Regions from separate parts of the Micromonospora inyonensis genome, predicted to be linked through region 3. Evidence: predicted binding sites of a transcription regulator. Region 3 holds the regulator's gene; each other region holds the start of a gene.

What was found. The regulator HrcA, encoded in region 3, represses chaperone genes, less so after heat shock. The targets are predictions, from matches to a motif close to GGTTNGCACNCTCNNNNNGAGNGTGCNAACC.
Positions count from the first base shown of each region.
Region 1: the regulator HrcA is predicted to act here: its motif matches at 6,536-6,566, upstream of groES (co-chaperone GroES).
Region 2: the regulator HrcA is predicted to act here: its motif matches at 1,798-1,828, upstream of groL (chaperonin GroEL).

Region 1 covers NZ_FMHU01000001.1:555,723-565,496, reverse strand. The annotation lists gene GA0074694_RS02310 (ROK family protein) at 1-209, opposite strand, end outside; gene GA0074694_RS02305 (sugar ABC transporter permease) at 237-1,496, opposite strand; gene GA0074694_RS02300 (ATP-binding cassette domain-containing protein) at 1,493-2,317, opposite strand; gene GA0074694_RS02295 (sugar ABC transporter substrate-binding protein) at 2,428-3,525, opposite strand; gene ybaK (Cys-tRNA(Pro) deacylase) at 3,808-4,287, opposite strand; gene GA0074694_RS02285 (THUMP-like domain-containing protein) at 4,297-5,481, opposite strand; gene GA0074694_RS32150 (hypothetical protein) at 5,641-5,952, opposite strand; partial or broken gene GA0074694_RS32145 (cellulose binding domain-containing protein) at 5,961-6,191, opposite strand; gene groES (co-chaperone GroES) at 6,698-7,012, shown strand; gene groL (chaperonin GroEL) at 7,082-8,731, shown strand; gene GA0074694_RS02265 (WhiB family transcriptional regulator) at 9,059-9,442, opposite strand; gene GA0074694_RS02260 (helix-turn-helix transcriptional regulator) at 9,699-9,774, shown strand, end outside.
Region 2 covers NZ_FMHU01000001.1:879,924-889,697, forward strand. The annotation lists gene groL (chaperonin GroEL) at 1-1,607, opposite strand, end outside; gene GA0074694_RS03900 (cold-shock protein) at 2,431-2,634, opposite strand; gene GA0074694_RS03905 (GNAT family N-acetyltransferase) at 2,859-3,389, shown strand; gene paaN (phenylacetic acid degradation protein PaaN) at 3,480-5,156, opposite strand; gene GA0074694_RS03915 (hypothetical protein) at 5,240-5,782, shown strand; gene GA0074694_RS03920 (GNAT family N-acetyltransferase) at 5,721-6,740, opposite strand; gene GA0074694_RS03925 (IS5 family transposase) at 6,929-7,831, shown strand; gene thrC (threonine synthase) at 8,087-9,373, opposite strand; SAM riboswitch class I at 9,384-9,519, opposite strand; gene GA0074694_RS03935 (A24 family peptidase) at 9,652-9,774, shown strand, end outside.
Region 3 covers NZ_FMHU01000002.1:225,318-235,091, forward strand. The annotation lists gene hemW (radical SAM family heme chaperone HemW) at 1-1,149, shown strand, start outside; gene GA0074694_RS16095 (DUF4870 domain-containing protein) at 1,261-2,127, opposite strand; gene hrcA (heat-inducible transcriptional repressor HrcA) at 2,394-3,416, shown strand; gene dnaJ (molecular chaperone DnaJ) at 3,490-4,629, shown strand; gene GA0074694_RS16110 (16S rRNA (uracil(1498)-N(3))-methyltransferase) at 4,630-5,364, shown strand; gene ppk2 (polyphosphate kinase 2) at 5,410-6,321, opposite strand; gene GA0074694_RS16120 (SDR family NAD(P)-dependent oxidoreductase) at 6,420-7,181, opposite strand; gene GA0074694_RS16125 (histidine triad nucleotide-binding protein) at 7,312-7,662, shown strand; gene GA0074694_RS16130 (serine hydrolase domain-containing protein) at 7,795-9,147, shown strand; gene GA0074694_RS16135 (snapalysin family zinc-dependent metalloprotease) at 9,403-9,774, opposite strand, start outside.

The DNA.
Region 1 (9,774 bases), on a different contig from region 3:
CGCCCGGCCCGGCCGGTCTCCTTCGGGGCGCCCTCGCTGACCAGGCCCGCGCCGGCCAGGTCGGCGGTGAGTGCGCCGATGGTGCTGCGGTTCAACCCGAGGGCGGTGGTGAGTTCCGCCCGTGAGGTCGCGCCGTGCACGTGGACGTAGCGGAGCAGCGCGCCGAGATTCTGCCGGCGGATCTCGTCCTGGCTGGGTCCTGTGCGCATGCTCCTGGTACTCCGGTCGAGGGGTGGTCAGCGGGTGCCGGTGGCGGCGGCCCGTCGTCGGGAGAACGCGTCGACGCTCGCGGCGAGCAGCAGCACCACCCCGGTGACCACGTACTTGACCCCCGAGCTGTAGCCCATCAGGCCCATGCCGTTGTCGATCACCGCGACCACCGCGCCGCCGAGCACCGCGTCGAGCACCCGTCCCTTGCCGCCGAAGAGGCTGGTCCCGCCGATCACCGCCGCGCCGACGGCGTAGAGCAGTACGTTACTGCCCCCGGTGTTCGGGTCGACCGAGTTGGCCCGGCTGGCGGCGACGATGCCCCCGATCGCGGCCATCGTCGAGCAGATCACGAAGACCGAGATCCGGATCCGGTCGACGTTGATGCCGGCCCGGCGGGCGGCCTCCTTGTTGCCACCGACCGCGTAGACGTGTCGGCCGTAGGCGGTGCGCTGGAGGACGAAGGTCCAGAGCACCAGCAGCGCGGCGATGATCGGCACCACGATCGGCACACCCTTGAGCGAGCTGATCAGGACGTTGCGGCTGCGCTCCAGGTTGAGGATGTAGACCGCGACGCCGAGGATGACCGCCAGCCCGCCGATCCGGGCCAGCACCACCGGGAACGGGTCGGTGACCAGGCCACGGCGGATCCGCTTACGGTGGCGCAGCAGTTGGGTCGCCGCGTATCCGCCGACCACGACGGCGAAGAAGAGCCAACCGAGCACCGGCGGGAGGTTGCGGTTGGCGATCGCCACCAGCACCTTGTCCCGGACGGAGATGTTGCTGCCGCCGCTGATCAGCAGCAGCACGATGCCCTGGAACGCGAGGAAGGCGGCGAGGGTCACCACGAAGGACGGAATGCCCACCTTCGCCACCAGGAAGCCCAGGGCGAGTCCGATGACCAGGCCGGTGAGGATGGCCGCCAGCACCGCCACGTACCAGGGGTAGCCGGCGACGGTGACGATGTTCGCCAGGACGGCGGCACAGACCCCGCTGGCGAAACCGGCGGAGAGGTCGATCTCGCCCAGCAGCAGCACGAAGACCAGACCCATCGCGATCAGCGTGACCGCCGCGCCCTGGGTGAAGAGGTTGGCGAAGTTCACCGCCGAGAGGAACGACGGTCGCATGACGGAGAAGACCGTGCAGAGCACGAGCAGCCCGAGGACGGCCGGCAGGGCCCCGATGTCGCCACCGCGTACCCGGCTGACGTAGTTGCGGAGGTGGTTACCCACGGTCGACGGCGCGGTGGCCTTCACCGGACCGACCTTGCGCACGGCGGTGCTGGTCATCGCAGGGCTCCTGGGGTGCTGTCGACGGACCCGCCGCCGATGTCGGGGTAGGGCGTCCCGTTGCCGGTCATCAGGCCGACCGTGCCGGAGCGGCCGGCGGTGATCAGCTCGACCACCTGGGCGTGCGTGATGTCGCTGGTCTTCACCTGGGCGACCATCTGGCCGAGGTAGAGCGCGGCGATCCGGTCGGAGACCGCGAAGACGTCGTTCATGTTGTGCGAGATGAGGACGACGGCCAGCCCGTTGTCCGCGAGCCGGCGGACCAGTTCGAGCACCTGGGCGGTCTGCGCGACGCCGAGCGCGGCGGTCGGCTCGTCCAGGATCACCAGCCGGCTGTTCCAGAGCACGGCCTTGGCGATGGCCACGGTCTGCCGTTGGCCGCCGGAGAGGCTGGAGACGTGCTGGCGCAGCGACGTGACCGTCCGGACGCTCAGCCCGGCCAGAGTCTGCGCGGCCATCTGCTCCATGGTCGGCTCGTCGAGCACGATGCCGCTGCGCTTCTCCCGGCCCAGGAACATGTTCTGCACGATGTCGAGGTTGTCGCAGAGCGCCAGATCCTGGTAGACGACCTCGATACCCAGGGCGGCGGCGTCCCGGGGGCTGTTGATGGTGACCGGCCGGCCGTCGAAGAGGAACCGGCCGGCGTCCGTCGGATAGATGCCGCTGATGCACTTGACCAGCGTCGACTTGCCGGCGCCGTTGTCGCCGACCAGAGCCGTCACCTCCCCCGGGTGGGCGGAGAAGGCCACGTCACGCAGGACCTGGACCGGGCCGAAGCTCTTGTCGATCCCACGCAGTTCCAGCAGGGGGGTGGTGGACACGGGTCTCCCTCACGTTTGTCGAGCCGCCGGGGGGCGGGCGTCACCGCGGGTTGCGGTCCTCAGGTGACGCCCGCGCTCCGGTGGGGGGGGGCACCGGAAACCGGTACGGCTCAGCTGATCCCGGCCTCGGTGCAGAGCTTGGCGTACTCGGCGGTGCAGAGCGCCTCCTTGGCGACGAAGCCGTCCGCCACCACGTCCTTGACGTTCTCCTTGAAGATCAGCTTCGGGGTGAGCAGGACCGACGACACGTCCCGGCCGCCCTCCGGGTCCTTCACCGTCTGCCCGGTCTCCTTGCGCTCGCCCTTGGCCAGCCCGATGGCCAGTTCGGCGGCGGCGTCGGCCTCCTGCTTGATCGCCTTGTAGACGGTCATGCACTGGTCACCGGCGAGAATGTTCTGCAGCCCCTGCACGTCGGCGTCCTGCCCGGTCACCGGGACCTTGCCGTTGAGCTTGTTCTTCTTGAGCACCGAGATGGCCGCGTTGCCGAGCCCGTCGTTCGCGGCGAGCACACCGTCGATGTTGCCGCCGGTCTGGGTCAGCATCTGCTCGAACAGCGTGGCGCCCTGCGCGTTGTCCCAGGCCGGGACGGACTGCTCCGGACCCTTGACGTACTCACCCGAGTCGAACTTGGGCTTGAGCACCGAGTCGTAGCCGTTCTTGAACAGGGTGGCGTTGTTGTCGGTGGGGGAGCCGTTCAGGTACGCGACCACGGGCTTCTCGACGCCCTTGTCGGTCAGGCACTTCGACAGGCCCTCGCCCTGGAGCTTGCCGACCGCCTCGTTGTCGAAGCTGACGTAGTACTCGGCGCTGCCGCCGAGGGTGAGCCGGTCGTAGTCGATGGTCGCCACACCCTGCGACTTCGCCTTGTCCAGGACCGCCTTGCCGGTGCCGGAGTCCAGGTTGACGATCATCAGGGCGGTCACCCCACCGGTGATCATCTGGTCGGCGATGGTCTGGAACTGGTTCTTGTCGTCCTGGGCGTTCTGGATGTCGTAGTCGACGCCGGCCTTCTTGAAGGCCGCCTCCAGGAACTTGCGGTCCGCGTTCTCCCACCGGCCGGAGGACTTGCTGTCCGGCAGGATCACGCCGATCTTGGGCTTCTTGTCGGAACCGGCGTCGTTGTCGCTGCCCGAGTCGTCGCCGCAGGCGGTCACGCCGCCGGTGACGAGCAGGCCCACGGTCGCGATGGTGAGGATCCCTCTGCGCATGTGCGGGGTTCCTTTCGGGGGTGGGGGTGTGTTGTTTTGTTGTGTCCGGCAACGTATTCCGCGTCACACCGACAGCGCAAGACTGTCGAGGTCATGGATTTGTTGGCTGCGGTAACAATTCAGCAACGCCGACGAAACCCGCAGGTCGGATGGCCGTTACCGGCATCGGTGGGAACGAAGATGATCAACGCGTTGCCCGACGGCGTCGCCCGACGGCGTCGCCCGACGGCGTCGCCCGACGGCGTCGCCCGACGGCGTCGGCCGCCGGTGGCGGACCGCCGTTCAGCGGGTGGCGATCGGCGCGGTGGTCGCCCCGGTCAGCGCGACCAGGTCCGCCGGGGCGAGTTGGAGCTGGAGCCCGCGCCGCCCGGCCGAGACGTAGATCGTCGGGAAGTCCAGGGCCGAGGCGTCCAGCACCGTCGGCAGCCGTCGGCGCTGACCGAGCGGGCTGATGCCGCCCCGCACGTGACCGGTGACGCGTTCGGCGACGGCCCGGTCGGCGAGGACGGCCCGCTTCCCGCCGGCCGCACCCGCGAGCGCCTTGAGGTCCAGTTCGCCGGTGACCGGGACGACCGCCACGGTCAGCGCGCCGTCCACCTCGGTGACGAGGGTCTTGAACACCCGGTCGGCCGGTACGCCGAGTGCCGCGGCGACCTCGGCGCCGTAGTTCGGGGTGTCCGGGGTGACGTCGTACGGGTGGACGCTGTGCCCGACCCCGCGCTTGACCAGCAGCGCTGTCGCCGGTGTTCCCCGTCCCGCCACCGGGCCAATCTAGCCGGTCGGCTGGCAGACCAGCACGGTCGGCGCCCCGGCGACCCGGGTGAGCACCACACTCGCCGCCTGGTCGCCGGCGAGCCGCAGGTCGCGCCGGAGCCGCTCGGGCTCCAGCGCCGAGCCGCGCTTGAGGATCTCCACCCGCCCCACCCGCCGGTCGCGCAGCAGCGCGCGCAGCCGCTTCAGCGAGAACGGCAGCACGTCGGTGACCTCCAGACAGCGGGCGAAGGGGGTGCCGGTGGGGGTGTCCGCGTACAGGTAGGCGATGCTCGGATCGGCGATCGTCGCGCCCAGCGTGGTGGCGAGTTCGGCGACCAGGTGCGCGCGGACCACCGCCGGGTCCGGGTCGTACAGGTACCGCCGGACCGGACCGACCGCCGCCTCCTCGGCACCCGAGCCGGTGAGCTGATGCACGGCTCCGGCCCGCAGCACGGTGGCCCGGCGGGGCAGGTCGGCCAGCCGGCCGCACCAGAGCGCCGCCTCCACCAGGTCGCCGTCGACGCTGACCCACTCGGCCTCCGCGCCGGCCGGGATCAGCGCGTGGTCCAGCCCCGGGGCCACCTTCACCACCGTGTGCGGCACCCGTGCGGCGAGGTCGGTCACGAAGTCCCACGGGGGTGAGTACGCCTTCGGGTCGAAGATCCGCCGCCCGGTGCCGGTGCTGCGGCGGGCCGGGTCGCAGAAGACCCCGTCCACCCGGGACACGTCGAACGCGGTCGCGTCGCCGCGCTCCACCGTGAACGATCCGGTCAGTCCGGCCGCCTCGGCGTTCGTGGCGGCCATCGCGGCGGTCAGCGCATCGGCCTCCACCCCGTACACCCGGAGGCCGGCGCGGGCGGCGGCGAGGGCGTCCGCGCCGAGACCGCACCCCAGGTCGGCGAGGGTGCGTACCCCGGCGGCGCGCAACCGTGCGGCGCGCCGGTCGGCCACCACCCGCCGGGTCGCCTGCTCCAGGCCGGCGCGGGTGAGGAACATCCCGGCCGCCTCGGGGCCGAACTTGGCGGTCGCGCGTCGCCGCAGCTCGGCCTGGGTGAGCGCGGCGGCGGCCAGACCGGCCGGAATGCCGGCCGAGCGGAGGGTGGCCGCCGCGGTCAGCGGGTCGCCGCCGGCCACCCGCGTCGCCGCGTCGAGCGCGGCCGACCCCTCGGGGGTACGCAGGGCGGCGAACTGGTCGAGGTCCACCCGCCCCATTCTGGACGGCCCCCACCGCCGCCCGTCGACCACCTCGGCAACCCGCCGGCCCTGGTCGTGTGGCGGGGGCGGTTCGGGAGGTAGCAGGGGTCCCCTGTTACCGCTTTTTGTCGAACAGGGGTCCCCTGCATGCACCCGGAAGCCGCCCGGTCAGGGCAGTGACCGGAGGAACGGGCCGTGGTGCAGGCGGAACTCCCACGCGTAGAACCGGTCCCAGTTGATCGACCAGGTCATCAGGCCCCGGAAGGCCGGGTTGGTGCCGCTGCGCGGCGCGTACGATCCGCAGCTCTGCCCGCTGACCAAACAGGTGACCGCGGCCTGCACCCCGGTGGGGGCCAGGTAGCCGTTGCCGGCGCTGGGGGAGGAAGGCGCCCCGAAGGCCACCTGGTCCTCGCGCAGCGCGGGGAAGAACCGGTCGGGGTTGCCGGCGACCGGGAAGCCGGCCAGCAGCATGTCGGTCATCGCGACGTGGTGCCGTTCCACGAACGGTTGGTGAAGGTGTGCCGCTGGCCGGCGCTGCTGAGCGTGGCGTCCCAGTAGGAGCCGAGCGTGGTGCCCGCCGGCAGGCTGAAGACGACCTGCCAGCCGGTGATGGTGGCCGGGCCACCGTTGGTGATGGTGTAGCGCCCCTCCCACCCGGTGCCCCAGTCGGCGGTCCTGACGAAGGTGGCGGTCGGGCCAGCGGCCTGTGCCGGGGTGGCCATGACGAGGGTCGTGGCGGTGATGGCGGCGAGGGCCGACACGGCGGCCAGCAGCGGTCTGGGGGCAGGGCGACGCATCCGGACCTCCCGGTAGGAGAGCCGTCTGATCGACGGATGTCTAATTATTGGGATTATTAACTTTAATTGTCCAGGTGTGTCGGGGGATCCGCCGACACGCTCGTCCGCGTAGGTGGCCGGAACCTGCGCCGGGGCTGTGCGGCAGGGTGCGTGACGGGCGGTCCGGGGGCGGGGGTCGGACACCGTCGCGGGGCCCGGACCGGCGCGATGCGCCCCGCCGTCGTTGGCACTCTCCTTGACGGAGTGCTAGCGGAGGCCTAATCTGCGATTAGCACTCTCCCATCGAGGGTGCCAGCTTCCGGGCCCGGCCCGGAGGTTCAACGCCAGGCGGACCGGCACCCGCGACGACGGCCCCGCCCGGTGGCATGTGGCAGATTGACGCTGGTCGGCCCCGCCGACCGGTTACGAAACCAGTACCCCAGGAGGGTATGCCCGTGACTACCGCGACCAAGGTTGCGATCAAGCCGCTCGAGGACCGGATCCTGGTCCAGGCGAACGAGGCTGAGACCACCACGGCGTCGGGCATCGTGATCCCCGACACCGCCAAGGAGAAGCCGCAGGAGGGCACCGTCCTCGCTGTCGGCCCGGGCCGCGTCGACGACAAGGGCAACCGGATCCCGGTTGACGTGCAGGTCGGCGACACCGTCATCTACTCGAAGTACGGCGGCACCGAGGTCAAGTACGCCGGCGAGGAGTACCTGGTGCTCTCCGCCCGCGACGTCCTCGCGGTCATCGAGAAGTAAGCAACCGATCAGTGTCGCTGCCCCGGTCCGGCTCGCCGGGCCGGGGCAGCAACGCTTGAAGGGATATCCATGGCGAAGATCCTGAGCTTCTCGGACGACGCCCGGCACCTGCTCGAGCACGGTGTCAACGCCCTCGCGGACGCGGTCAAGGTCACTCTCGGCCCACGCGGGCGCAACGTCGTCCTGGACAAGAAATTCGGTGTGCCGACGATCACCAACGATGGGGTCACCATCGCCAAGGAGATCGAGCTCACCAACCCCTACGAGAACCTCGGTGCGCAGCTGGTCAAGGAGGTGGCGACCAAGACCAACGACGTCGCCGGCGACGGGACCACCACCGCCACCGTGCTGGCCCAGGCCATGGTCCGCGAGGGCCTGCGCAACGTGACCGCCGGTGCCAACCCGGCCGGTCTCAAGCGCGGTATCGACGCGGCGGCGGCCAAGGTCTCCGAGGCCCTGCTCGACCGGGCCGTCGAGGTGGCCGACAAGAAGTCGATCGCCCACGTGGCGACGATCTCGGCGCAGGACGCCACCATCGGCGAGCTGATCGCCGAGGCGATGGAGAAGGTCGGCCGCGACGGTGTCATCACCGTCGAGGAGGGCTCCGCCCTGCACACCGAGCTGGACGTGACCGAGGGTCTCCAGTTCGACAAGGGCTTCATCTCGCCGAACTTCGTGACCGACCTGGAGTCGCAGGAAGCGGTCCTGGAGAACCCGTACATCCTGATCACCACGCAGAAGATCTCCGCGATCGAGGAGCTGCTGCCGCTGCTGGAGAAGGTCCTCGCCGACAGCAAGCCGCTGCTGATCGTGGCCGAGGACGTCGACGGCCAGGCGCTCTCCACGCTGGTGGTCAACTCGCTGCGCAAGACCCTGAAGGTCTGCGCGGTGAAGGCGCCGGGCTTCGGTGACCGCCGCAAGGCGATGCTCCAGGACATGGCGATCCAGACCGGCGCCGAGCTGGTCGCCCCGGAGCTGGGGTACAAGCTCGACCAGGTCGGGCTGGACGTGCTCGGCACCGCCCGCCGGGTGGTCGTCGACAAGGAGAACACCACCATCGTCGACGGTGGTGGCCGGGACACCGAGGTCGCCGACCGGGTCGTGCAGATCCGCAAGGAGATCGAGGCCTCGGACTCCGAGTGGGACCGGGAGAAGCTGGCCGAGCGGCTGGCGAAGCTCTCCGGCGGCGTCGCGGTCATCAAGGTGGGCGCGGCGACCGAGGTCGAGATGAAGGAGCGCAAGCACCGCATCGAGGACGCCATCGCGGCGACCAAGGCCGCGGTCGAGGAGGGCACGGTGCCCGGCGGCGGTGCCGCCCTCGCGCAGATCCTCCCGACGCTCGACGACGACCTCGGCTTCACCGGGGACGAGAAGGTCGGCGTCTCGATCGTGCGCAAGGCGCTGGTCGAGCCGCTGCGCTGGATTGCGCAGAACGCCGGCCACGACGGCTACGTCGTCGTGCAGAAGGTCACCGGCAAGGACTGGGGCCACGGCCTCGACGCGGCTGCCGGCGAGTACGTCGACCTGGTCGGCAAGGGCATCATCGACCCGGTGAAGGTGACCCGTAACGCGGTCACCAACGCCGCGTCCATCGCCGGCCTGCTGCTGACCACCGAGAGCCTGGTGGTGGAGAAGCCGGAGAAGGCCGAGCCGGCTGCCGGTGGACACGGCCACTCCCACGGTCACGGCCACAGCCACCAGCACGGCCCCGGTTTCTGACCGAACCGCGACACCCACGTCGGGCGTTCCGCTCCCCCGGAACGCCCGGCGGCACGACGACGCGGGGCACGCCGTCCACCCCGACGGTGTGCCCCGCGTCGTCGTTCCGCCGGTCCACGGTGTACCAGTCCGACGTCGTCGCCAGGCGGAGGAAGGACCATCGGCCTCCCGCGGGGTGGGTCTCCGTCGTCTGGAACCGGCGGGCCAGGGCGACCGGCTCCTCGAACGCCTGCCCGCCGCCAGTCCACCAGCGCGGACATGCTTCCGGACAGCACACTGCCGCGCCCGGCAGGGACGCGGCAGCGGTGATCGTGGTCGGCGGGTGCGTCAGGCGACGTTGCGCTGCGCGGGCATCGTCGACTTGTGCGGGCGGCCGAGGCGGGCCTCCAGGCGGGCGACGTCCACCCGGCTGCGTCGCCGGTCGGCCAGGTCCTCCCAGCCGATGGCGAGCAGTCGGAGGCGCTCGGACTCGCTGAATCCGCCCCAGACCCCGTACGGCTCACGGACGGAGAGGGCGTGCGCGGCGCACTCGGCGCGTACCGGGCAGGCCCGGCAGACCGCCTTGGCTCCCGACTCGCGGCGCAGGCGGGAGGAACCGCGTTCGCCGTCCGGGTGGAAGAACTGGGCGCTGTCGCGGCCCCGGCAGGCACCGAGCCGCTGCCAGTCCCAGAGGTCGACGATGGGTCCGGGCAGTCTACGTACGTTCGACATCAGCACCCCTCCTCCCGCGCGGCACCGCCGCGATGGTCCGTTAGGCCGGTCCCGGGCAGCGGATCGCGCGAGTACGCCGTGTCCGGCCCGGCCCCTCGGTACCCTGCCGTCCCTCCGCTCACACGTGTGTGATCGAAAAGTTCCGGCAACTCGCGGCAAAGAACCTATATGTCGGAAAAGTCTAGAGAATTGCCCGGAACGCCCTCATGATCAGCGCCGCCCATGGTCTCCTTCCTGACGGAGAGGAGACCCCACTGTGCGTACGGTTCTCGTCTGCGTCCGAACCCCGTTGGCGGCGCAGCACCTGTCTTCCGCAGCGGCCAGGCTGGGCC
Region 2 (9,774 bases), on a different contig from region 3:
CCGCCACCCGGGCCAGCCGGGGCGGCCGGGGCCTTCTCCGGCTTGTCGGCCACGACGGCCTCGGTGGTGAGGAAGAGCGCCGCGATCGAGGCGGCGTTCTGCAGCGCCGACCGGGTCACCTTGGCCGGGTCGATGATGCCCGCCGCCAGCAGGTCGACGTACTCACCGGTCGCGGCGTTGAGGCCGTGACCCGCGTCGAGGTTGCGGACCCGCTCCACCACGACGCCGCCCTCGAGGCCGGCGTTGACGGCGATCTGCCGCAGCGGGGCGTCCAGCGCGATCTTGACGATCTGCGCACCGGTCGCCTCGTCGCCGACCAGGTCCAGCTTGTCGAAGGCGGTCTTGCCGGCCTGCACCAGCGCGACACCACCACCCGGGACGATGCCCTCCTCGACGGCGGCCTTCGCGTTACGGACGGCGTCCTCGATGCGGTGCTTGCGCTCCTTCAGCTCGACCTCGGTGGCCGCGCCGACCTTGATCACCGCAACGCCACCGGCCAGCTTGGCCAGCCGCTCCTGCAGCTTCTCGCGGTCGTAGTCGGAGTCGCTCTTGTCGATCTCGGCCCGGATCTGGTTGACCCGGCCCTGGATCTGCTCGGCGTCGCCGGCACCGTCGACGATGGTGGTCTCGTCCTTGGTCACCACGACCTTGCGGGCGCGGCCCAGCATGTCGACGCCGACGGCGTCCAGCTTGAGGCCGACCTCCTCGCTGATGACCTGGCCACCGGTGAGGATGGCGATGTCGCCCAGCATGGCCTTGCGGCGGTCACCGAAGCCCGGCGCCTTGACGGCGACCGACTTGAAGGTGCCCCGGACCTTGTTGACGACGAGGGTGGCCAGGGCCTCGCCCTCGATGTCCTCGGCGATGATCAGCAGCGGCTTGCCGCCCTGCATGACCTTCTCCAGGATCGGGAGCAGGTCCTTCACCGACGAGATCTTGCTGTTGACGATCAGGATGTACGGGTCGTCGAAGACGGCCTCCATACGCTCCGGGTCGGTCATGAAGTACGCGGAGATGTAGCCCTTGTCGAAGCGCATGCCCTCGGTGAGCTCAAGCTCCAGGCCGAAGGTGTTGCTCTCCTCGACGGTGATGACACCTTCCTTGCCGACCTTGTCCATCGCCTCGGCGATGATCTCGCCGACGCTGGTGTCACCAGCCGAGATGGAGGCGGTGGAGGCGATCTGCTCCTTGGTCTCCACGTCCTTGGCGAGCTTGGACAGCTCCTCCGAGACGTTCGCGACCGCGGCCTCGATACCCCGCTTCAGGGCAATCGGGTTGGCGCCGGCGGCCACGTTGCGCAGACCCTCGCGGACGAGGGCCTGGGCCAGGACGGTCGCCGTCGTCGTGCCGTCACCGGCCACGTCGTCGGTCTTCTTGGCGACCTCCTTGACCAGCTCGGCGCCGATCTTCTCGTACGGGTCCTCGAGCTCGATCTCCTTGGCGATGCTCACACCATCGTTGGTGATGGTGGGGGCACCCCACTTCTTCTCGAGCACGACGTTGCGGCCCTTGGGGCCGAGCGTCACCTTCACGGCGTCGGCGAGCTGGTTCATGCCCCGCTCGAGGCCGCGACGGGCCTCCTCGTCGAACGCGATCATCTTGGCCATACGGCGTTGTCCTCCTGGACACTCACGGGCCACCCGAGTGTGTGTCCCGGATGGGCCGCCTGGTGTACGCACCTTGGGACGTCGCCACCTGGCGACGACGACGTCTCCTCGGCCGGGCCGGATAGCCCGCGACGACCGGCCATGTGCCACGCTGCTCGATGCCGCGTGACCGTGGCCCTACCGCCCCGACCATTGGCACTCGCGCCATGCGAGTGCCAATGACTTGTTTAGCACTCTCCCCTGCCGAGTGCAAGCACGATGCCTCCGCCGGGCGCTCTCACCGGCGGCCCCACACCGCGCCGGACGCGAGAGGGCCATGAGTCAGACGAACGGGTCGACTTTCCGGGACACGTCCAGTTCATGATCGACGCGGCGAGGGGCAAGAGGGGAGGGCGCCGGACGGGCGGACACCCCAACGGCGGAACACCCCGGACGAGCGAGGCCCGGGAAGCCGAGAGGCCCGGGGAGACGCGAGAGGCCGGGGAGACGCGAGAGGCCGGGGAGACGCGAGAGGCCGGGGAGACGCGAGAGGCCGGGGAGACGCGAGAGGCCGGGAAGACGCGAGAGGCCCGGGGTCCGCCGCACATCGGGGCGTCCGCACGGAGGGACGCCCCGATATGCCGCAGTTCACGTCGGGTCGGCGACTCAGCGAGCCGCCGAGACGGATTGGTGGACGGGGGCGCGCCCGGCTCCGAAGGGTCGGATCCGGGCAGGCCCGGAGGGGACGGGTCGACCGTGGCCCCGCCGGCAGACTGCGCGCCGGAGCAGCGTGGCGTTCCCGGTCGTGGCGGCGGCACGGCAGCGTCGCCTCCACGTGGTCGGCTCAGGCGATGACGCGCACCCGCTCGGCCTGCGGACCCTTCTGCCCCTGAGCGATCTCGAACTCGACCCGCTGCCCGTCGTCCAGCGCCTTGTAGCCGTCCATCTCGATCGCGGAGAAGTGGACGAAGACGTCCTGCCCTCCGTCGACGGCGATGAAGCCGTAGCCCTTTTCGGCGTTGAACCACTTGACGGTGCCTTGCGCCACGGTGCACTTCCTCACTTCGCTGGGCGACACGCAACCCCCGACACCGACCCGACCGGCATCGGGATCACCGCTTTCCGCACCGGCCCGGAGCGGCCGATGTTCGGTGACCGAAATCGCACGCTACACGAAGCGTGACCGCAGCGCACGATCACAAAACGGGGCATAACGGGCGGCTGTCGACCCGGAATCACATTGGCGACCATCATTGCGGTAGGCATTCGGACATGACGCGGAATCCGGCCGGTTCGACAGCACGCGTACCCGCCGTCCGCCGGGTCCGCCCGACCGACGCCGCACGAATGCGGGCCCTGCGCCTGGAGATGCTCGCGGACGCTCCGCTGGCCTTCCTGGAGACCCTCGCGGACGCCGCCGCCCGTCCGCACGGCGAGTTCGCCGCCCGGATCGCGTACACCTCGACCGGCCCGCACACCGCGCAGTTCGTCGCCGATCCCGACGGTCGCCTGGTCGGCCACGCCGGGGGCGTCGCCTCGCCGCACGAGGCGGGCCTGACCGTGGTGTTCGGGGTCTACGTCACCCCCGCCTGGCGCGGCACCGGGCTGCTCGCCGCCCTGATCGACGGGGTAGGGGCCTGGTCCCGGGCGTGCGGACGCCCGGAACTCATGCTGGAGGTGGTGATCGGCAACGACCGGGCCTACCGGTCGTACCTGCGGCTGGGCTTCACCGACACCGGGGTACGCGTACCGCACCCCACGATCCCGTCGATGCGCGAACTCCAGATGCGCCGACCCGCCTGAGGGAGCGCGCCGAGCCGCCTGAGGTGGTTGCAGGGAGCCCCTCCTACCAAAAAACGGTAGGAAGGGTCCCCTGCAAACAACCAACCCCGGTCAGGCGGTGTGGCGACGGCTCTGCACGACGCGGAACCGGTTCGCCACGTACGCGCCGTCGGTCAGGGCGGCGTTGGCGGCCGGGTTGGCGCCGCTGGCGTGGAAGTCGGAATACGCCGCCGACTGGTTGACGAAGACCCCTCCGGTCAGGTTGCAGGACAGGTGCACCCCGACCTCGACCGCCGTCGCCTCGGCCGCGTCGAGCACCGCCTCGTCGGTGGAGTAGACGGCGGCGGTCAGCGCGCCCTTCCGTCCGACCGTGGTGCGGAGGATCTCCAGGCTCTGCGCGGTCGAGCCGGTGGCGATCACGAACGAGATGGGACCGAACCACTCCCGGCCGTAGGTCGTGGTCGCGTCCGCGCCGAGCTTGACGATGGTCGGCGTACGGACCACCGCGTCGGGGTGTGCCGGGTGCGCCAACGGACGCGACTCCAGCACGACGTCACCGAGCTTGGCCGCCTCGTCCAGCCGCTCCAGCACGCCGTCGTTGACGATCGCGCCGGTCAGCTCGACGGCGCGGGCCGGGTCGGCGGTGAGCTTGCCGACCGCCCCGGCGATCCCGGCGGCGACCTCGTCGAAGCTCTTGTGCCCCTGGTCGGTGGTGATACCGCCGGCCGGGACGAGGATGTTCTGGGAAGTGGTGCACATCTGGCCGCTGTACAGGGTCAGCGTGAAACCGAGGTTGCGGCACAGGCCGGCGAAGTCGTCGGTGGAGTCGATCACCACCGTGTTCAGCCCGGCCTTCTCGGTGTAGACCGAGGCCTGGCGGGCGTGCTGTTCCAGCCAGTCGCCGTACTCGGTGGAGCCGGTGAAGTCGACGATCTTCACGGCCGGGTGCAGGGCCAGGTCGGAGGCGAGCTTCTCGCCGGGGGCCTCCGCGGCGAGCAGCACCAGGTTCGGGTCGAACCCGGCCTCGGCGAGCACCTCCCGGGCCACCTGGACGGTGATCGCCAGCGGCAGCACCGCGCGCGGGTGCGGCTTCACGAGCACCGGGTTGCCGGTGACCAGCGAGGCGAAGAGACCGGGGTACGAGTTCCAGGTCGGGAAGGTGTTGCAGCCGATCACCAGCGCGACCCCGCGGGGCACCACGTGGAACGTCTTGGTCATCCGCAGCGGATCGCCCTTGCCGGCCGGCTTCTCCCACCGGGCCGTCGCCGGGTGCCGGGTCATTTCCGCGTACGCGTACGCGATCGCCTCCAGCGCCCGGTCGAGCGCGTGCGCCCCGCCGGCCTGGAACGCCATCACGAAGGCCTGCCCGCTGGTGTACTGCACCGCGTTGGCCAGCTCGAAGATGCGCTTGTGCAGGCGGGACAGGATCTCCAGGCAGACCCCGGCACGGGCCTGCGGGCCGGCGTCCCGCCAGGCGGGCAGGGCGGCGGAGGCGACGGTCACCAGCTCGTCGACCCGGGCGTGCGGGTAGCGCACGCCCAGCGGCACCCCGAACGGGCTCGCCTCGGTGGCGACCCGCTCGCCGGTGCCCGGCTGGTCGAGGGGGAAATCGCCGTCCAGGTACGCCTCGAAGGCGGCCCGCCCGTCGGCCGCGGCGGTCTCGCCGTACACGCGGGGACTGGGGGACTCGGGGTAGGCGGACCAGTACCCGCGCTCGGAGATCGCGGTCAGCGCGCGGGCGAGGGTGTCGGCGTGCGTGGCGTACAGGGGATGCGGGGTCTCCGTCATGCCCGCCATCATGCCGTAGCCCGGGACCGGTCGGTAGGAGCCGCCGGGTGGCCGCGTTCGACCCGACGGCGCATCCTGGAGCCGTGCGGCAGCGGACGCGGACCACGCTCACCTGGCTCAACGGCACCACGCCGGTCGGCCTGGCGCTGGCGGTGCTGGCCCGCACCACCCGGCGGCGCACGCCGGACGGGCTGGTCGTCGCCGGGGGGTACCGGCTGCCGGTGCCGAGGCAGGCGTGCTTCACGGTCGGCGCGGTGGTGCTGACCCGCCGCCCACCCGAGTGGCTGCTGCACCCGGACCGCGCCGACCTGCTCGGCCACGAGCGGCGGCACACCGGCCAGTACGCGCTGCTCGGGCCGCTCTTCTGGCCGGCGTACTGGCTCGCCTGTGCCTGGTCGTACGCGTTGACCGGCGGCTACGGTCCGGGCAACGTCTTCGAGCGGCGGGCCGGCCTGGCCGCCGGCGGATACCCCGAGCCGACCCTACGCCCCTGGGCGGCGGCACTGCGCCCTGCGGCGCCGGGCCAGGGCACCGCCGGGCGGGGGCCGGGCGGGGAGGCCGCGCTCAGAGGTCGAGCTGCCAGTTCGTCCAGGCGTCGACGGGACGGAACCCGAGCTGCTCGTTGATGGCGATCATGTGACGGTTGTCGGCGGCGTTCCAGGTGTCGATCTCCCGCAGCTCCGGCTCGTGCGCCAGCACGTACCGCAGGTTTTCGATCTTGGCTAGCAGGCCGAGCCGGCGCCCACGGTGCTCCGGATCCACGATGGTGATCTGCTGATCGGCGTGCCGTGGGATGGACGGCAGGACGATGATCATCGTCCAGGCGACCAGCCGGCCACTCTCCTCGTGCACCACGCCGCAGTGGTACGGGGCCCGGCCCCGGGCCGCCAGCGCGCGCTCGATGCCCCGGACCCGGTCCGCGTCGACGTGGTCCGGCTCGATCACCAGGTCTCCCGTCGGGGAATCGAGCACGAGCCGACTGTCGAGGTAACCGACGTCGGCGACGTACGCCTCGGGGGTCTCCGCCTGCCAGGTGATCGTGCGGTACCCGGTGGCCCGCTCGCGCGCGTCGGCCAGCAGCGCGCCGAGGGCGGCGTGGTCCAGCCGGTCGACCACGAGTCGGCGGCGTACCTCGCCCAGCGCCGGCTGCGCACCGAGCGCGGCGGCGAACCGCGCACCGACCGCCGGTCGTTCCGGCCCCTCCGGCAGCGGCCCGACCGATGCCGCGATGATCCGCTTCCGGCCGTGCTCGCGCAGCACCCGCACGGCGTGCTGGTACAGCGCCCGCCCGACGCCCCGTCGCCGGTGGGCCGGGTGGACGACCAGGTCGACACCCGCGTTGTCGACGTTCTCCACGTGCGACAGGTACAGGTTCAGGTAGCCCACCGGGACGTCGTCCAGGGTGGCCAACGCGGTCAGGTGTGTCTTGCCCGGCATCGGGTGCCGGATCCCGCCCTCGAACTGCTGACGGGACAGCTCCGGGAAGTCCGGCAGGTCGACGGCCTGCGCGGCGGCGGCCACCTGGAACGCCGCGTCGATCGCCGCCTGGTCGGACTCGTCGAAGGACGCGATGACGATGCTCATGCCAACGAGCGTGCGCGACCGGCACGGAAACGGGCCAGCGATTAGGCCGTGTGTCATAAGTGCCCGTGGTCCTGGCTGTGAGGTTGATCGGCTGGGCGTGTCGGTGATCGATATGCGGTGAGGTCTCCGGTAGATGGGTTATCGACCAAGACAACCATCTGCACGGAGACCTCGTGGCCAGCGTAGCGGTGACGAGGCGGCACGACCTGACTGACGCGCAGTTTGCGGTGTTGGAGCCGCTGCTGCCCAGACCGAAGAAGGCAGGTCGACCGCCGAAGTGGAGCAAGCGGCAGCTCATTGACGGGATCAGGTGGCGGGTCCGCACGGGTGCGCCGTGGCGGGACGTGCCGGACTGCTACGGGCACTGGCGCACGGTGTACGGGCTGTACCGGCGCTGGCAGCGGGCCGGTGTGTGGGCGCGGATCCTGGCCGGGTTGCAGGGTAGGGCCGACGCGGTCGGGTTGATCACCTGGGACGTGAGCGTGGACTCCACGATCGCCCGGGCGCATCAGCACGCCGCCGGTGCCCGCCGGGACAGTCACACGCAGGTCGAGCCGCCGGGCGGCAGTGGCGCCGTCGAGCCGGCCGATCACGCGCTGGGCCGCTCGCGTGGCGGTCTGACGACGAAGCTGCACCTGGCCTGCGAGCAGGGCCGCATGGTGCTGGCGTTCGTCATCACCGGTGGGCAGCGCGGCGACAGCCCGCAGTTCACCACGGTGCTGCACCGCGTCCGGGTGCCTCGCCTCGGCGTCGGCCGACCCCGGTGCCGGCCGGACCGGGTCCTGGCCGACAAGGCGTACAGCAGCAAGGCCAACCGGAGCTACCTGCGCCGGCGCGGCATCGGCTGCGTCATCCCGGTCAAGGCCGACCAGGCCGCGAACCGACGCAAGAAGGGCTCGGCGGGTGGCCGTCCACCCGCCTTCGACCCCAGCGCATACCGGCAGCGTCACGCCGTGGAGTGCGGCATCAACCTGCTCAAACAGCACCGTGCCGTGGCCACCCGATACGACAAGCTCGCCGTGCGGTACGAAGCCACCGCCACCATCAGCATGATCGACATCTGGCTCCGACGCCTCGAACGGCACTTATGACACACGGCCTAAATCGCTGGCCCGGAAGCTCTGGTCGGGAGGGACGATCGCACAACGCCGCCGGCGTTGGGTCGCAAGGCTTGAAAAGTCTTCGGCGATCGCCCTCCCGCAGGAAGCATCCTGCGCCTGACCGGTTACTGGCGTCAAGTCCCCGGAGGGTGGTTTCTGCACCCTGGGCGAACGGTCGGTTACCCGACGGATCGGCCCGATCCCCCGTTCGGGCGATTCGGCCGATCCGTCGGGGCGGTACGCAGGTCAGCCGAGCAGCCCAGCGTCCCGGGCGGCACGCAGCGACGGCTTGATCCGGTGCGTCGGGCCGACCTGGCCGGCGACCGCGTCGATGGTCTTCAGACCCTCGCCGGTGTTGAAGACCACCGTCTCGGCGGTCCGGTCCAGCCGGCCGGAGGCGACCAGCTTGCGCAGCACCGCGACGGTCACCCCACCGGCCGTCTCGGCGAAGACCCCGGTGGTCCGGGCGAGCAGCCGGATCCCCGCGCGGATCTCCTCGTCGTCGGCGTGGTCCATCCACCCACCGGTACGGCGCACCGCCTCCAGGGCGTAGAGGCCGGCGGCCGGGTCGCCGATGTTCAACGACTTGGCGATGCCGGTCGGCTTGACCGGGGTGATGGTGTCGGTGTCGGCGTGCAGGGCGGTGGCGATCGGGTTGCAGCCGGTCGACTGCGCGCCGAACACCTTCCAGCCGCCGGCCGGGGCCTCGACCAGCCCGATCTCGACCAGCTCGCTGAACGCCTTGTCGACCTTGGTGAGCAGTTCGCCGCTGGCCATCGGGATGACCACCTGAGCCGGGATCCGCCACCCGAGCTGTTCGGCCACCTCGTACCCGAGGGTCTTCGACCCCTCGGCGTAGTAGGGACGGACGTTCACGTTGACGAACGCGGTGTCCTCGAACTCGTCGGTCTCGACCAGCTCGCCGCAGAGGCGGTTCACGTCGTCGTACGAGCCGTCGATGGCGACCAGGTCGCCGCCGTACACGGCGGTGGTGATCACCTTGCCCTGTTCCAGGTCACCCGGGATGAAGACCACCGAGGGCACGCCGGACCGGGCGGCGTGCGCGGCCACGGAGTTCGCCAGGTTGCCCGTCGAGGCGCAGGCGAAGCGGGTGAAGCCGAGCGCGCGGGCGGCGGTCAGCGCCACCGAGACCACCCGGTCCTTGAACGAGTGGGTCGGGTTGGCGCTGTCGTCCTTGATCCAGAGCGGGGCGGTGATACCCAGCTCGGCGGCGAGGTTGCCGGCGGCGACCAGCGGGGTCAGCCCGGGGTCGAGGGTGACCCGGGTGGCCGGGTCCTGGCCGGCGGGCAGGAGGGCGGCGTACCGCCAGAGGTTCTGCGGGCCGGCCTCGATCTGCTCCCGGGTGACCCGCGCCAGCGCGGCGGTGTCGTAGTCGACCTCGAGCGGGCCGAAACACTCGTAGCAGGCGTGCTGGGCGGCGAGCGGGTACCGGGCCGAACAGGCGCGGCAGACGAGGGCGCGGGCGGGGCTGGCGGTGGTGTCGATACCGGGGGCGACGATCGTCGACGTCATGTCGAGGGTCCTCTCATCTTTCCCCGCGTCGCACCCTGCGGCGGGGACGGACTTGGCACCTGCCCCGTCGGACGCTCAGCTCTGAGCGCACGGGGTGGTTGCCGGGGCGTCGTCGGGCCGTATCCCTCAGCCCCTCTGGATGAGGTATTCAGTTGTGCAGCAGATTCTACGAGCAGCCTGCGCTTTTGCCGACCCTCCTTCCCACGCTGTGAGCCACCTCGCCCCCGCCGGTCCCCGGCGGGCGGGTGGGCCCGGGGCGGGAGGGATAGGGTGCGGCGGTGTTGGCGGCTGCGCTGGGGTGCGGGGTGGCGGGGGCGTTCGTCCCGGCGGTGGCGTACCGCCTCGCCGTGCCGTACGGGCAGCCCGCCCGGCGGGACTGCGCCGCATGCGGTGCCCCGCTG
Region 3 (9,774 bases):
GGCGCGCGCGGGTTCGGCGTCTACGTCCACGTGCCCTTCTGCGCCAGTCGCTGCGGATACTGCGACTTCAACACCTACACCGCCGGCGAGCTCGGCGGCGGGGCGAGCCGGGAAACCTACGCCGACACCGTCCTGGCCGAGCTGAGGCTGGCCGCCCGGGTGCTCGGGGACACCCCGCCGCCCCGGGTGGACACCGTCTTCGTCGGCGGCGGTACGCCGACCCTGCTCCCCGCCGACGACCTGGCCCGGATCCTCGACGGCATCGACCGCGCCTGGGGGTTGGCCGCCGACGCCGAGGTCACCACCGAGGCCAACCCGGAGTCGGTGACGCCGGAGTCGCTGAAGACGCTGCGGGCGGCCGGTTACACCCGCATCTCGCTGGGCATGCAGTCGGCGGCGCCGGGGGTGCTCGCCGTCCTCGACCGGAAGCACTCCGCCGGGCGGGCCACCGCCGCCGCGGCCGAGGCCCGCGACGCCGGGTTCGACCACGTCAACCTCGACCTGATCTACGGTACGCCGGGGGAGCGGGCCGAGGACTTCGCCGCCTCGCTCGACCAGGTGGTCGCCGCCGGGGTGGACCACGTCAGCGCGTACGCCCTGATCGTGGAGGAGGGCACCCGGCTCGCCGCCCGGATGCGCCGGGGCGAGCTGGCGTACCCCTCCGACGACGTCGCGGCGGACCGCTACCTGGCTGCGGAGGCCGCCCTCGACGCGGCCGGTTTCTCCTGGTACGAGGTCTCCAACTGGGCCCGGACGCCGGACGCCCGGTGCCGCCACAACCTGCTCTACTGGACCGGCGGGGACTGGTGGGGCCTCGGTCCGGGGGCGCACAGCCACGTCGGCGGGGTGCGCTGGTGGAACGTCAAGCACCCGAGCGCGTACGCGGCGCGGCTCGCCGCAGGGGCGTCACCCGGCCACGCGCGGGAGATCCTCACCGCCGACGAGGCGCACATGGAGGACGTGATGCTCCGGCTCCGGCTCGCCTCCGGGCTGCCGCTGGCGGTGCTCGACGCCGCCGGTCGGGCCGGTGCCGAGCGGGCCCTCGCCGCCGGGCTGCTCACCGGGGCCGAGTACGCCGCCGGTCGGGCGGTACTCACCCTGCGGGGCCGGCTGCTCGCCGACGCCGTGGTCCGCGACCTGCTGCCCTGAGCGCGGCCACACCCGCCGGCCGTTCGTCCCGGACTCGTCGATCCGTTTTCCGGGGCGGACGCCCTCCGGGACCGGTCGGGTCCGGTCGGACCGAACCCGGCCGGGGTGGGCTCACTTCACGAAGGTCCGGGTCATCGGGTACTGGTAGAGCAGGTCCTGGTTGGCCTTGAGGGCGGCCACGAGGCCGAACGCGATCGGCACGATCGCGAGCAGCAGTGGCACGAAGAAGAGCAGGCCGCAGGTGATGGCGGTGAGCAGCCAACCCACCAGGATCGCGACCGCCCAGGTGATCTGGAAGTTGAGCGCGGCGACGGCGTGCGCGCGTACCGCCGGGGACTGCTGACCCCGGACCAGCAGCACGATCAGCGGGCCGACCCAGCCGAAGAGGGTGGCACCCACCACCATGCCGATCGGACCGCCCACGTGGGCGAGCACCGTCCACGTCCGGTCGTCGCCACCGATCGGACCGGGCGTCGGGTGCGGCCCACTCGCGCCCGGGGGCGGGTAGCTGCCCTGGTCGGCCGGGGGCGGGTAGCCCGCGGCGGCGAAGTGCCCGCCCGAGGTCGGGTGGTCAGCTGCCGTGGCCTGGCCGGGTGGGCCGTAGCCGGCCGTGGGCGGCTCGTACGACGGCGCGGCGAGGTGCTCGGTCGGCGGCTCGGGTGCGGACCAGTTCTCCGTCGGCGGCGGGGCCAGGTACTCCGTCGGCTCGTGGGACGACGCCGACCAGTTCTCCGTCGGCGGCTCGGGGGACGACGCGGAGAGGTTCTCGGTGGGGGGCTCATGGGACGGCGCGGACCAGCCGCCGGGCGGAGTGGAACCGCCGGGTGGGGGATACCCGGACGCCCTGGCCGCGCCGGACAGTGGGGTGGTGGGCTCGTCGGGCGTCGACGGGGACCCGGACGGGGCGAGCGGCATGGTCGGCTCCGGCGGGTACCGGCCGGCGTCGCCCGCACCGGGCGGGCGCGGCGGTTCAGTCATGCCGGTCACGGTAGGGGTACCGGGCAAGCCGTGACCAGTGGGACACCGTGCGGATCACCCGGACGAACGGCCCGGAGTGCCGGGCGGGGCGGGGCGCAGGTCGACACCGATCATCGCGTCCCACGGGTGGATCGACGTAGACTGGCACTCGTTACAGTCGAGTGCCAGTAGCGCGGTCCGTCGCGGTCGGCGACCGCCGCCGGTCGTCGCCGGTGGTGGGTACGCACCGCCTGGGCCGGGCGTCGGCAGCGTAGGAGGTGGGGAGAGTGGGGCTCGACGACCGCAAGCTCGCCGTGCTGCGCGCGATCGTCGAGGACTACGTCGCGACCCAGGAGCCGGTCGGCAGCAAGGCGCTGGTCGAGCGGCACCAGCTCGGCGTCTCCCCGGCCACGGTCCGCAACGACATGGCCGTGCTGGAGGAGGAGGGCTACATCCGGCAGCCGCACACCAGCGCCGGACGGGTCCCCACCGATCGCGGTTACCGCCTCTTCGTCGACCGGCTGAGCCGGGTCAAGCCCCTCAGCCCGGCCGAGCGCCGGGCGATCGAGCGCTTCCTGGTCAGCGCGGTCGACCTCGACGACGTCGTGAACCGGACGGTCCGGCTGCTCGCGCAGCTCACCCGCCAGGTGGCGGTGGTGCAGTACCCGTCCCTGGCCCGATCCTCGGTGCGCCACCTGGAACTGGTGCCGATCTCCACCACCCGGCTGATGCTGGTGATGATCGCCGACACCGGTCGGGTCGAGCAGCGCCTGGTCGAACTGCCCGCCCCGGTCCCCGCCGACGAGGTCACCGACCTGCGCCGGTTGCTCAACGAGAAGCTCGGCGGCAACCGGCTGTCGGACACCCCGCCGCTGGTGCAGGCGCTGGTGGAGGAGGTGCGCGTCGGGCTGCGCCCGGCGATGACCACGCTCTCCACCGTCCTGCTGGAGACCCTGGTGGAACGGCACGAGGAGCGGATCGCCCTCGCCGGCACCGCCAACCTGACCCGGGGTGGCCTGCTCGACTTCCAGGGCTCGTTGCGCCCCATCCTCGAGGCGCTCGAGGAGGAGGTCATCCTGCTCAAGCTGATCGGTGAGGTGGAGCCGAGCACGACGCGGATCCGGATCGGCGACGAGAACGAGATCGACAACCTGCGGGGTACGTCGGTGGTCAGCACGGGTTACGGTCCAGGTGCCACCATCGTGGGTGGGTTGGGCGTGCTCGGCCCGACGCGGATGGACTACCCCGGCACCATCGCCACGGTACGTGCCGTGGCACGCTACGTGGGCGAGCTGCTGGCCCAGAACTGACCAGTCAGGGCCGACGGCCGACTCGGGCCGACGACCGGCGCAACGCGAGACGAACATGAGGACACGGAACGCAGTGGCCAGGGACTACTACGGCATCCTCGGCGTCAGCCGGGAAGCCTCCGACGACGAGATCAAGCGCGCCTACCGCAAGCTGGCGCGGCAGTTCCACCCGGACGTCAATCCGGACCCGGAGGCACAGGAGAAGTTCAAGGACATCAACGCCGCGTACGAGGTCCTCTCGGACGACCGGAAGCGGCAGATCGTCGACCTGGGTGGGGATCCGCTCGCCCCCGGTGGTGGCGGGGCCGGTCCCGGTGGGCCGGGCGGCGCGGGACCGTTCGTCGGCTTCCAGGACATCATGGACGCCTTCTTCGGTGGAGCCACCGGCTCGCGGGGTCCGCGTCCGCGTACCCGTCCGGGGGCCGACGCGATCCTGCGGCTGGAACTGGACCTGCACGAGACGGCGTTCGGCGTCGAGGCGCCCATCACCGTCGACACCGCCGTGCTCTGCACCACCTGCTCCGGCGCGGGCACGGCCGCCGGCACCCACCTGGCCACCTGCGAGGCGTGCGGTGGCCGGGGCGAGGTGCAGTCGGTGCAGCGCACCTTCCTCGGCCAGGTCGTCTCGGCCCGGCCCTGCACGGTCTGCCAGGGGTACGGCACCACCATCCCGCACCCCTGCGCGACCTGTGCGGGTGACGGTCGGGTCCGGACCCGTCGCTCGCTGACCGTCAAGATCCCGGCGGGCGTGGAGGACGGCATGCGGATCCGCCTCGCCCAGCAGGGTGAGGTCGGCCCGGGTGGCGGCACCGCCGGCGACCTCTACGTCGAGATCCACGAACGGCCGCACGACGTCTACTCCCGCAAGGGCGACGACCTGCACTGCCGGGTGACCGTGCCGATGACCGCGGCGGCGCTCGGCACCCGACTGACCATCAAGACGCTGGACAGCGAGGAGATCGTCGACGTCAAGGCGGGCACCCAGCCGGGCAGCACGATGCGGTTGCGCGCCCGGGGCGTACCCCACCTGCGCGGGACCGGCCGGGGTGACCTCTACGTCCACCTCGACGTGCGGACCCCGACCAAGCTCGACGCCGACCAGGAGCGGATGCTCCGTGATTTCGCCAAGACCCGGGGGGAGGAGGTCGCCGAGCTGAGCAAGCAGGGCGGCTTCTTCTCCCGGATGCGGGACGCGTTCAACGGGCACGGCTGAGTGTCCGCCCCGCTGTTCCTGGTCGAGTCGCTGCCCGTCGCCGACACGCTGACCCTGGACGGCCCGGAGGGCCACCACGCGGCCACCGTGCAGCGGCTCCGGGTCGGCGAGGAACTGCTGCTGGCCGACGGTCGGGGCGGCACGGCCGTCGCCGTGGTCACCGCCGTCGGCCGGGGCACCCTCGACCTGGCGGTCACCTCCCGGGGGTACGTCGACGCGTCGGTGCCCCGGATCGTGGTGGTGCAGGGGATCGCCAAGGGCGACCGGGGTGAACTGGCCGTCCAGGCGATGACCGAGGTCGGGGTGGACGAGATCGTGCCCTGGGCGGCGTCCCGCTCGGTGGCGCAGTGGCGGGGCGAGCGGGGCGTACGGGCCCGGGAGAAGTGGGCGGCGACCGCCCGCGAGGCGGCCAAGCAGGCCCGCCGCGCCTGGCTGCCGGTGGTGGCCGGTGCTCCCGACGAGTCGACCGCGACGGTGGTGGCCCGGATCTCCGGGGCCGCCGCCGGGTTCGTGTTGCACGAGGAGGCGCAGGAGCGGCTGACCACCGTCGAGCTACCCACAGCCGGCGAGATCGTGCTGGTGGTGGGGCCGGAGGGCGGGATCGCCCCGGCCGAGGTGGACGCCTTCCGGGCCGCCGGGGCCCGGCCGGTGCGCCTGGGGCCGGCGGTGCTGCGTACCTCGACGGCGGGAGTGGCGGCGCTCAGCGTGCTCGCCACCCGCCTCGCCCGCTGGTGACGCGACGCCCCCGCGCGCTCGGTCTCCCCTGACCCGGGCGCGGGGTTAGAGGCGGGGGAAGACCTGGACGGGCTGGTCGTCGGGGCTCAGGTCCAGCCCGGCCGGGCCGACGATGAGCGGATCGGGTACGCCGACCACCTCACGGTCCTTGTCGGTGTAGTCGAAGCGGTGGAGCACGTGGCGCATCGCCTCCAGCCGGGCCCGCTTCTTGTCGTTGCTCTTGACCACCGTCCACGGCGCGTCGGCGGTGTCGGTGTAGAAGAACATCGCCTCCTTGGCCTCGGTGTACTCGTCCCACTTGTCCAGCGAGGCGATGTCCATCGGTGAGAGCTTCCACTGCCGTACCGGGTCGACCTGCCGGACCGCGAAGCGGGTGCGCTGCTCGTTCTGGGAGACCGAGAACCAGAGCTTGACCAGGCGGATGCCGGAGCGGACGAGCATCCGCTCCAACTCGGGAGCCTGGCGGAGGAACTCCAGGTACTCCTTGCGGGTGCAGAAGCCCATCACCCGCTCCACTCCGGCCCGGTTGTACCAGGACCGGTCGAAGAGCACGATCTCGCCGGCCGCCGGCAGGTGTGCCAGCCAGCGCTGGAAGTACCACTGGGTGGCCTCCCGCTCGTTCGGCTTCACCAGGGCCACCACCTTGGCCCCGCGTGGATTCAGGTGCTCCATGAAGCGCTTGATCGTGCCGCCCTTGCCGGCGGCGTCCCGCCCCTCGAAGATGATCACCAGTCGTTCGCCGCTCTCCTTGATCCACTCCTGGAGCTTGAGGAGTTCGATCTGGAGCAGGCGCTTGTGGTGGTCGTACTCCTCGCGGGTTAGGCGCTCGTCGTACGGGTAGTCCTCGCGCCAGGTGTCCACCGGGCTGCCGTCCGAGCGGAGCAGCACCGGGTCGTCGTCGTGGTCGTCGACCACCTGGTAGTCAGCGGAGAGGTCCAGCAGCGCGGCATCGGCCATGCCGGAGACCGTTACCCCGGCCCGGTCCGGTCATCCGCCCCGGAAGCTGGGAGTTCGCTGGGAGGCCACCCTCGGGAGCGCAGGGAGGCGGGGCTTTTTCAGGAGCGCAGGTAGGACGCGCCGTTGAGGTCGACGATGGTGCCCGAGGCCCACTCCGCCTCCGGTGACGCCAGCCAGTGCACCGCGGCGGCGATCTCCTCCGGCCGGGCCACCCGGTCGAACGGGCTCTGCGCCCGCACGGCCGCACCCCGGGGCGACTTGAGGTGCTCGTTGGTCATGTCGGTCTCGACGAAACCGGGTGCCACCGTGGCCACCGCGATGCCGTACGGGGCCAGTGCCACCGCGAGGGACTGCCCCATCGCGTTCATCCCCGCCTTGCTCGCCCCGTACGCCGGGTTGCCCGGCTCGCCGCGGAAGGCACCCCGGGACGAGACGTTGACGATCCGGCCACCCCGGTCCCGCATGTGCTGGGCGGCGCACCAGGCCGCGTTGGCCGCGCCGAGCAGGTTGGTGTCGACGATCTGCCGCCAGCGCTGCCGCCACTGCTCGTACGTGGTCTCGAAGACCGGGTGCGGCGGGTCCGCCGGACCGAACACCCCGGCGTTGTTGACCAGCACGTCCAGCCCGCCGAGCCGGGTTGCCGCCTCGTCCACGGCGGCTCGGACCGCGTCCGGGTCGGCCAGGTCGGCGGCGACCACGACGTGCCCGTCGCCGGGCAGTTCCGCCCGGAGCCGTTCGGCCAGTTCCGCCGAGTCGCGGTGGTGGATCGCCACCCGGTCGCCGCCCGCCGCGAACCTGCGGGCCACCGCGCGGCCGATGCCGCGCGAGGCCCCCGTCACCAGTACCGCCCGAGAGTCCACCCGCCCCATGATCCCCGAGGGTCCGGTCCCCGTCCGTCCGGGGCCCGGTGGCCGGGGCCGGGACCTGCGGGGACATGCCGGCGTGGCGTGGGGAGATGCCGGCCCGGGGCGACGGTCCTACCATGCGTCGATGACCTCCGACTGCCTGTTCTGCCGCATCGTCGCCGGGGAGATCCCGGCCACCATCGTCCGGGAGACCGCGACCACCCTGGCCTTCCGGGACATCGACCCGAAGGCCCCGGTGCACGTGCTGGTGATCCCGAAGGAGCACCACGCCGACGTGGCCACGCTCGGCCAGGCCGACCCGGAGCTGGCCGGTCAGGTGCTCGCCACGGCCGCCGAGGTGGCCGAGGCCGAGGGGCTGCTCGCCGACGGCTTCCGGCTGATGTTCAACACCGGCGGGCACGGCGGCCAGGAGGTCTTCCACGTGCACGCGCACCTGCTCGGCGGGGCTCCGCTCGGCCCGATGCTCGCCCGCTGAACTCCCGCCGCTCGCTGAGGCTCGACACCCTGCCGGGGTGGTAGCAGGGGTCCCCTGCTCATCAAAAAGCGGTAACAGGGGACCCCTCCTTACACTGGCGGCGTGGTGGAGATCAACGTGCGCCTGGGGCGGATGGTGCGGCAGGTGCAGGCCGGCGCGCGGGTGCCGGCGCTGTCGGTGGCCTTGCACCGGGCCGACCGGCCCCTGTGGGGCCTCACCGTCGGCGCCACCGGCAACGACGCCCCGCTGACGCCGCAGACCCCGTTCCGGATCGGGTCGGTCACCAAGACCTTCACGGCCGTGCTGGTGCTCCAGTGCCGCGACGAGGGGCTGCTCGACCTGGACGACCCGGTCGGGCGGCACCTCGACGTGCCCGCGCACGGCGAGCTGACCGTGCGCCGGCTGCTGTCGCACACCTCCGGTCTGCAACGCGAGCCCTACGGCGACATCTGGGACACGCTGCGCGCCCCCGGGGTCGAACAGCTCCTCGCCGATCTCGCCCGGGCCGAGCGGGTGCTGCCCCCGGCCCGCCGGTTCCACTACTCGAACCTGGGCATGGCCCTGCTCGGGGAACTGGTCGGGCGGCTGCGTGGCGGCACCTGGGTGGAGGTGCTGGCCGACCGGATCCTCGCCCCGCTCGGGCTGGCCGCCACCACCACCCGCCCCGGTCCGCACGCGGCCACCGGCTTCCTGGTCGACGCGTACTCCGACCACGCCCGGCCGGAGCCGCCGACCGACTTCGGCGCGGTGGGGCCGGCGGCGCAGCTCTGGAGCACGGCCGGGGACATGGCCCGGTGGGCGGCCTTCCTCGCCGACCCGTCGGCGCTGGATCCGACCGGCGCGGTGCTCGCCCCGGGCACCCTGGACGAGATGCGCTGGCCGCGTACGGTCACCGACGAGACGAACTGGGCGGACGGTTTCGGCCTCGGGCTGATCCTCGTGCCGCAGCCCAACCGGGTGCTGCACGTCGGGCACGACGGGGCGATGCCCGGCTTCCTCGCCTCGGTCTACGGCCGGCGGGGCGGCGACGGGACACCGGGGGCGATGGGCTGCGCGGTGCTCGGGTCGGCCGGCACCGCCGGGGCGATCTTCGACCTGCCGCACCGGTTGCTCGCCACCTCCGTCGAGCACGACCCGGCCGACATCGAGCCGTGGTCGCCGGGCGAGCCGGCCCCGGCGGCGTACCGGGACGTGCTGGGGCGCTGGTGGGGAGAGGGTTTCGAGTACGTCTTCCTCTGGCGGGACGGGGCGTTGCGGGCCCGCCGGGCAGGGGATCCGCCGGGTAAGCCGGCGGCGGTCTTCGCGCCGCTGCCGGACCGGCCCGACGTGCTGCGGACGATCTCCGGGCGGGAGGTCGGGGAGCTGCTCCGGCTGACCCGGGACGAGCGGGGGGCGGTGCGCCGGATGCACTGGGCGACCTACCGGTTCACCCGCGACCAGCAGACCTTCGACGGGTACGACGTGCGCTGGCCGGACCGGGGCTGACCCCTGGGGGGCGGGCCGCCCGACCGGCGGATGTCCTGACCGCGCCGCACCGGCCCGCTGGCCCGGAGTCCGCCTGCACGGCGGGCGCGCAACGGGCCGGGTCGGCGGGTGCCGATCCCGGCCCGTGTGGCGGGGCGGTTCAACCGGTCCTGCGGCGGGCGGTTCAGCTGGTCGTGCGGCCGGGGCGGTTCGACCGGTCACACGACGGGGCGGTTCAGCTGGCGTGCGGCCCGGACCCCGGTGGGACGGGGCGGTTCAGCCGATCGTGGCCAGCGCCGGCCAGCTGTCCCGGAAGACCTGGGTGCCCTCGGCGCCGAAGCCGCCGAAGTTCCGGTCGACCTGCGCCGCCTCGGTGCTGTACGGGTACGGGTTGGTGCAGCCGGTGCCGGCGCTGCCGCCGGACATGAGCAGGTAGCACTGGCCGTTGTAGTTGTCGGGCAGGCCGAGGATGTGGCCGATCTCGTGGGTCATGATCCGCAGCACGCTGTACTGCTGGGCCTGGATCGTGTCGATCACCACGTAGCCGTTGCCGAGGCTGCGCCGGACGGCGTAGGAGCCGCCACCGGTGGTGTAGTAGATCATCAGGTTCGAGCCGCACTTCGACATGTTGAGGTTGTTCGTGTACGC